Regions from separate parts of the Bradyrhizobium sp. LA6.8 genome, predicted to be linked through region 2. Evidence: riboswitches for the same ligand, from Rfam matches in the RefSeq annotation. Region 2 holds a riboswitch; the other holds the start of a gene.
What was found. A riboswitch is a leader RNA that binds a small molecule or an ion and turns the genes downstream of it on or off. The one in region 2 is predicted to bind glycine.
Positions count from the first base shown of each region.

Region 1 (3,405 bases), 150 kb from region 2:
GGCCCAGCGCTTCAGCGAAGCGGCGCAGTCTTCCGCCGTCACCGGCGTACCGTCGTGCCACTTCAGGCCGTCGCGCAGCGTGAAGGTGTAGGTGAGCTTGTCGTCGGAGATCTTCCAGTCCGCCATCTGCGGCTGGATCTTGAAATTCGAGTCCGTCGCGATCAGCGTGTCGTAGACCATGTAGCCATGGTCACGCGTGATGTAGGCGGTGGTGAAAATCGGATCGATGATGCGCAGATCCGAATGCATCACCGCGGTGATGGTCTTGCTGGCGGCGGCAAGTACCGGCGAGGCCATCGCCGTCGAAAGCGCAACGACCGATAGCGCAAGTGTGGAGGCGAACGCGCGACGCCCCCGGCGCATCAAGCTCAACATAAAAGTTTCTCCTGACGTGAAACTGTTCAAAGGCAGGTTATTGGTTGAGCATTCGGTTCGTTCTTTAGGCGAACTAACCTCATGCGATGCCTTTGTCTTTCGAGACTTGCAGACAGTGTTGAGCGCGTCAATCCGGTTTCGCTGCAGCCCCAAGCGGCGCGCCCACGGGCTCCACAAAGATCGGTTTGGCTCTACAACGCTTTCCGCCAGTCCCGTCCGCGCCAATGCAATGCGCGTTCCATCTTTCGAAGCTTGAGAGACATTAAGATGAATCCAGCCAATCTTCCCTTCGATTCCGAGGCGATGCTTGAGGGCCTGCGCACCTGGGTGGAATGCGAGAGCCCGACCTGGGACGCGGGTGCCGTCAACCGCATGCTCGATATCGCAGCGCGGGATATGGCGATCATGGGTGCGACGATCGAACGCATCGGCGGCCGACAGGGCTTCGGCGGCGTGATCCGCGCGCGCTTTCCGCATCCGAAACAGGGCGAGCCGGGCATCCTGATCGCCGGCCACATGGATACCGTCCACCCGGTCGGCACCATCGAGAAGCTGAAATGGCGGCGCGAGGGCAACAAGTGCTACGGCCCCGGCATCTACGACATGAAGGGCGGCAACTATCTCTCGCTGGAAGCGATCCGGCAGCTGGCACGCGCTTCCTTCACCACGCCGCTGCCGATCACCGTGCTGTTTACGCCCGACGAGGAAGTCGGCACGCCCTCGACGCGAGACCTCATCGAGGCGGAAGCCGCGCGCAACAAATATGTGCTGGTGCCCGAACCGGGCCGCGCCGACAACGGTGTCACCACCGGACGTTACGCCATCGCGCGTTTCAATCTGGAAGCGACGGGCCGGCCGAGCCATGCCGGCGCGACATTGTCGGCCGGACGCTCGGCGATCCGCGAGATGGCGCGGCAGATCCTCGCCATCGACGCGATGACGACGGAGGACTGCACCTTCTCTGTCGGCGTCGTGCACGGCGGACAATGGGTCAATTGCGTTGCCACGACGGCCACCGGCGAGGCGCTGTCCATGGCCAAGCGCCAGGCCGATCTCGACCGCGGCGTCGAGCGGATGCTGGCGCTGTCGGGCACGTCCAATGATGTCACGTTCAAGGTGACGCGCGGCGTCACGCGCCCCGTATGGGAGCCCGATGCCGGCACCATGGCGCTTTATGAAAAGGCGCGCGGCATCGCCAAATCGCTCGGCACTGAGCTGCCGCATGCGAGCTCCGGCGGCGGCTCCGACGGCAACTTTACCGGCGCGATGGGCATCCCGACGCTCGACGGCCTCGGCGTGCGCGGCGGCAACGGCCACACGCTCGAGGAGTTCATCGAGGTCGAGAGCTTGGTTGAACGCGGGCGCCTGATGGCCGGCTTGCTGGCGACGCTCGACTGACGACGCAGCCTTCGCACTGCACAATGCGTTGGCAGTCGCGGTTTAAATTTAGCCTTGTCTAAAAATGAGGCGCATCGTACTGCTCGATTGTCCACGCGACGATGCGGGAGAGATCGCAACGAGAGTTCAGGCTTTCGTTGCGGCGCCGACGGAGCAACCGCCCCGGAAACTCTCAGGCAAAAGGACCGTATCGTCAGGACGATCTGGAGAGAGGCGGCGCGATCTTGGGATCGTGACGTCCACCGAAGGGGATAGTCCGGAGCTGACCTCGCCGAGGTCCGCAACGGATCAAGCTCTCAGGTAACCGTGACAGATGGGGCGCCGCCAACGGCCTTTGGCCGGCGGTTAGCCGACTCTAACTCACGGGAGCCCCGAACCTGCCATGACCCATATCGCCATCATCGGCGCCGGCATCACCGGCGTAACGACCGCCTATGCCCTGCTCGAACGCGGATACAAGGTGACGGTGCTCGACAAGCACCGCTACGCCGCGATGGAGACGTCCTTCGCCAATGGCGGACAGCTCTCCGCCAGCAATGCCGAAGTCTGGAACAGCACCGCCACGATCCTGAAAGGCCTGCGCTGGATGTTCCGGCGCGATGCGCCGCTGCTGATGAACCCGCGGCCGAACTGGCACAAATATTCATGGATGAGCGAGTTCGTCGCCAATATCGGCAACTACCGCGCCAACACGGTCCAGACCACGCGGCTCGCGATCGAAGCCCGCAAGCATCTGTTCGAGATCGCGGAGCGCGAAGGCATCGACTTCGATCTCGAACGCCGCGGCATCCTGCACATCTATCACGACAAGAAGGGTTTTGAATCCGGCCTGCAGGTCAATGCGCTGCTGAAGGAAGGCGGGCTCGATCGCCGCCCGGTGACGCCGGAGGAGATCCGCGCCATCGAGCCGACGCTGCGCAAGGACTATTTTGGCGGCTTCTACACGCCGTCGGATGCGACCGGCGATATCCACAAGTTCACGCGCGGACTTGCGGAAGCCTGCAAGCGGCGCGGCGCGACCTTTATCCACGAAGCCAACATCGATTCCATTGCCCAGGCAGGTGGCGGCTTTGTCATCGGCTGGGCTGATCTTTCGGCCAGTGATGCTGTCGCATCCGCGCGCGGCATGCTGAAGGCTGATGGCGTCGTGGTCTGCGCCGGTGTGGCCAGCCGCCACTTCGCCGCCCTCCTCGACGAGCGCGTCAACGTCTATCCGGTGAAGGGCTATTCGATCACCGTTCAGCTCGACACTGCCGCAAGCCGCAATGCGACGCCGACCGTGAGCCTGCTCGACGAAGCCGCCAAGATCGTCACCAGCCGGCTCGGCGCCGATCGTTTCCGCGTCGCAGGCACCGCCGAATTCAACGACTTCAACCGCGACATCCGCGCCGACCGCGTGCAGCCGCTGGTCGACTGGGTGCGCAGCAACTTCCCCGGCGTCGAAACGTCCAAGGTCGTGCCCTGGGCCGGGCTGCGGCCGATGATGCCGAACATGATGCCCGTGGTGCGCGCAGGACGGATGCCGGGCGTGTTCTTCAACACCGGCCACGGCCATCTCGGCTGGACCTTGTCGGCGGCGACCGCGCAGATGATTGCCGGGACCATCGACGGCTGGCGCGGGCTCAACGCACC
Region 1 is NZ_JBEPQQ010000006.1:528,867-532,271, reverse strand. Features, by position in the region: gene ABIA90_RS29020 (ABC transporter substrate-binding protein) at 1-375, opposite strand, end outside; gene ABIA90_RS29015 (M20/M25/M40 family metallo-hydrolase) at 643-1,773, shown strand; glycine riboswitch at 1,868-1,971, shown strand; glycine riboswitch at 1,975-2,088, shown strand; gene ABIA90_RS29010 (D-amino acid dehydrogenase) at 2,156-3,405, shown strand, end outside.
Region 1: it holds a riboswitch for glycine, as region 2 does, so the genes downstream of both, ABIA90_RS29010 (D-amino acid dehydrogenase) here and gcvT (glycine cleavage system aminomethyltransferase GcvT) in region 2, are expected to answer to the same signal.

Region 2 (3,405 bases):
GTGTTTTTCACGAAAGGCATGGCGGCGACGGTGAGCGGCAGGCGCTGGCCGCGCACTTCGGCGAAGAGTTTTGTATCGAGCGCGCTCGATGCCGTGGGCACATAGCCCATCGCGACCGGCGCGTTCAGGCTCGGGCCGAAACCGCCCGAGGTGACCTTTCCGATCGGCTCGCCGCCGGCGTCATCCGCAAACAGCAGCGCGCCCTCGCGCACCGGCGCGCGGCCATCCGTGCGCAGGCCGACCCGGCGGCGGCTCGCGCCGTTGTCGAAATGGCCGAGGATCGCATCAGCGCCGGGAAAACCACCGGCGCGGGCGCCGCCGCTGCGGCGGCTCTTCTGCACCGACCATTCCAGCGCAGCCTCGACCGGCGTGGTCGCGGTGTCGATGTCGTGGCCGTAGAGGCAGAGCCCGGCTTCCAGCCGCAGGCTGTCCCGGGCCCCTAAGCCGATCGGCATCACGTCGGGATTGTCCAGCAGCGTTTTTGCCAGGCGCTCGGCATCGGCCGCGGGGACCGAAATCTCGAACCCGTCCTCGCCGGTGTAGCCGGAGCGCGAGACGAAGCAGTCGAGACCGGCGACCTTGTGCGGGCCGGCGTCCATGAACTTCATGGCGGGGGCCTCTGCACACAATTTCGCCAGCACCGCTTCCGCCTTCGGGCCCTGCAGCGCGATCAGCGCACGGTCTTGAAGCGAATCGATGATGCAGTCGTCCGCGAGATGCGCGCGCAGATGCGCCTCGTCCGCTTCCTTGCAGGCCGCGTTGACGACCAGGAACAGGTGATCGCCGAAATTGGCGACCATCAGATCGTCGAGAATGCCGCCGTCCGGATTGGTGAACTGGGCATAGCGCTGCCGTCCCGGGGCAATCGCCACGATATCCTGCGGCACCAGCCGTTCCAGCGCGCGGGCAGCGTCCTCGACCTTGCCCGACTTCGGCCGAAGCGCGAGCTGGCCCATATGGGAGACGTCGAACAGGCCGGCCTGGCTGCGGGTATGGAGGTGCTCTTTCAAGACGCCCGCAGGGTACTGCACCGGCATGTCATAGCCCGCGAACGGCACCATCTTGCCGCCGAGGGAGACATGAAGCCCGTGAAGGGGCGTACGTTTGAGGGAATCTTGGTCGTCGCGCGCAAGCATCACGGGGCCCTCGGCGGTTCCCCGGGGACGATTCCCCGGTAGCAACCAGTCGAAGCCCCATCTGTCGCTGTGCCTGAGAGTATTATCCCGTCGGCGGACGCAGTCCGGGTTTTATGCCCGTCGGCGCCTCTTTCCAGATGTCGTCAAAGCCACGCGGTCCTTTTGCCTGAGAGTTTCCGGGGCGGTTGCTCCTTCGGCGCCGGCACCAAAGCCGGTCTCTCCCGACGTGGCCGTACGATACAGATGGGTACAGACCACAGGCCGGCCAAGCCTGTCAACGCGCACCTGGCGGCTTTCAACGGGATTGCAAACGGGATTGCGCGCCTGCGGCAACTCACTGATCTCCTTGCACAGTTTCTGGACAGCGCAGCTGGCCTTGTCTAAAAGCGCTTTGACCCGCAGATATCAGCCCAAATGCCCGGTTTGGATGGCGTATCGCGGGTCCAAGCACACCCGATTGGATGAACATGAGCGGCGTCAACGAGATCAGGTCGACCTTTCTGAACTTCTTTGCCGAGAACGGCCACGAGATCGTGTCGTCCTCGCCATTGGTGCCGCGCAACGATCCGACGTTGATGTTCACCAATGCCGGCATGGTGCAGTTCAAGAACGTCTTCACCGGCGTCGAGAAGCGGCCGTACCAGCGCGCCACCACGTCGCAGAAATGCGTGCGCGCCGGCGGCAAGCACAACGACCTCGACAATGTCGGCTACACCGCGCGCCATCTCACCTTCTTTGAGATGCTCGGCAATTTTTCGTTCGGCGACTATTTCAAGGAGCGCGCGATCGAGCTGGCCTGGACCCTGATCACGCGGGAGTTCGGGCTGAAGAAGGACAAGCTGCTCGTCACCGTCTACCACACCGACGACGAGGCGGCCGGGCTGTGGAAGAAGATCGCGGGCTTCTCCGACGACCGCATCATCCGCATCCCGACCTCGGACAATTTCTGGGCGATGGGCGACACCGGGCCGTGCGGGCCGTGCTCGGAAATCTTCATCGATCGCGGCGATCACATCTGGGGCGGACCTCCGGGCTCGCCGGAAGAGGACGGCGACCGCTTCCTCGAATTCTGGAACCTGGTGTTCATGCAGTACGAGCAGGTGACGAAGGAGGAGCGCGTGGATCTGCCGCGTCCCTCAATCGACACCGGCATGGGGCTCGAGCGCATGGCCTGCATCATGCAAGGCGTCGACAGCGTGTTCGAGACCGACCTGTTCCGCCATCTGATCGACGCGACCGCGTCCGCGCTCGGCAGCGGGCCGAACGAGCAGACCGTCGCCTCGTTCCGCGTCATTGCCGACCATCTGCGCTCCTCGGCCTTCCTCGTCTCCGACGGCGTGCTGCCCTCGAACGAGGGTCGCGGCTATGTGCTGCGCCGGATCATGCGCCGCGCGATGCGCCATGCGCAGCTGCTCGGCGCGAAAGAGCCGCTGATGCATCGCCTGGTCTGGGCGCTGGTCCGCGAGATGGGCCAGGCCTATCCCGACCTGATGCGCGCGGAAAACCTGATCGAGGAAACGCTGCGGCTGGAAGAGACCCGCTTCCGCAAGACGCTGGTGCGCGGCCTTGCCATCCTCGACGAGAAGAGCGCGTCGCTGAAAAAGGGCGACATGTTCGACGGCGACGTCGCCTTCACCCTGTACGACACCTACGGCTTCCCGCTGGATCTGACGCAGGACGCGCTGAAGTCGCGCGGCATCGGCGTGGATCAAGCTTCGTTTACCGACGCGATGGAGCGCCAGAAGGCCAAGGCGCGCGAATCCTGGAAGGGTTCTGGCGAGGCAGCTTCCGAAGCGATCTGGTTCCCGCTGCGCGAGAAGCTCGGGGCCACCGAATTTCTGGGCTATGAGACCGAGAGCGCCGAAGGCGTGGTCTCCGCGCTGGTGAAGGACGGCCAGGAAACCCCGAGCCTCAAGGCCGGGGAGACCGGCGCGATCGTACTCAACCAGACGCCGTTCTACGCGGAGTCCGGCGGCCAGGTCGGCGACACCGGCGTGCTGACCGGTGAAGGCGGAATCAAGTTCCGCGTCACCGACACGCAGAAGAAGCTCGGCGATCTCTTCGTTCACGTCGGCACGGTGGAGAGCGGCGAGCTGAAGCTCGGCACCGCGCTCCAGCTCGAGGTCGATCACGGCAGGCGCTCCTCGATCCGCGCGCACCATTCGGCAACGCATCTCATCCACGAGGCGCTGCGCCAGGTGCTCGGCGATCACATCGCCCAGCGCGGCTCGATGGTCGCGCCCGACCGCCTGCGTTTCGACTTCGTGCA
Region 2 is NZ_JBEPQQ010000006.1:374,052-377,456, forward strand. Features, by position in the region: gene gcvT (glycine cleavage system aminomethyltransferase GcvT) at 1-1,136, opposite strand, end outside; glycine riboswitch at 1,282-1,370, opposite strand; gene alaS (alanine--tRNA ligase) at 1,604-3,405, shown strand, end outside.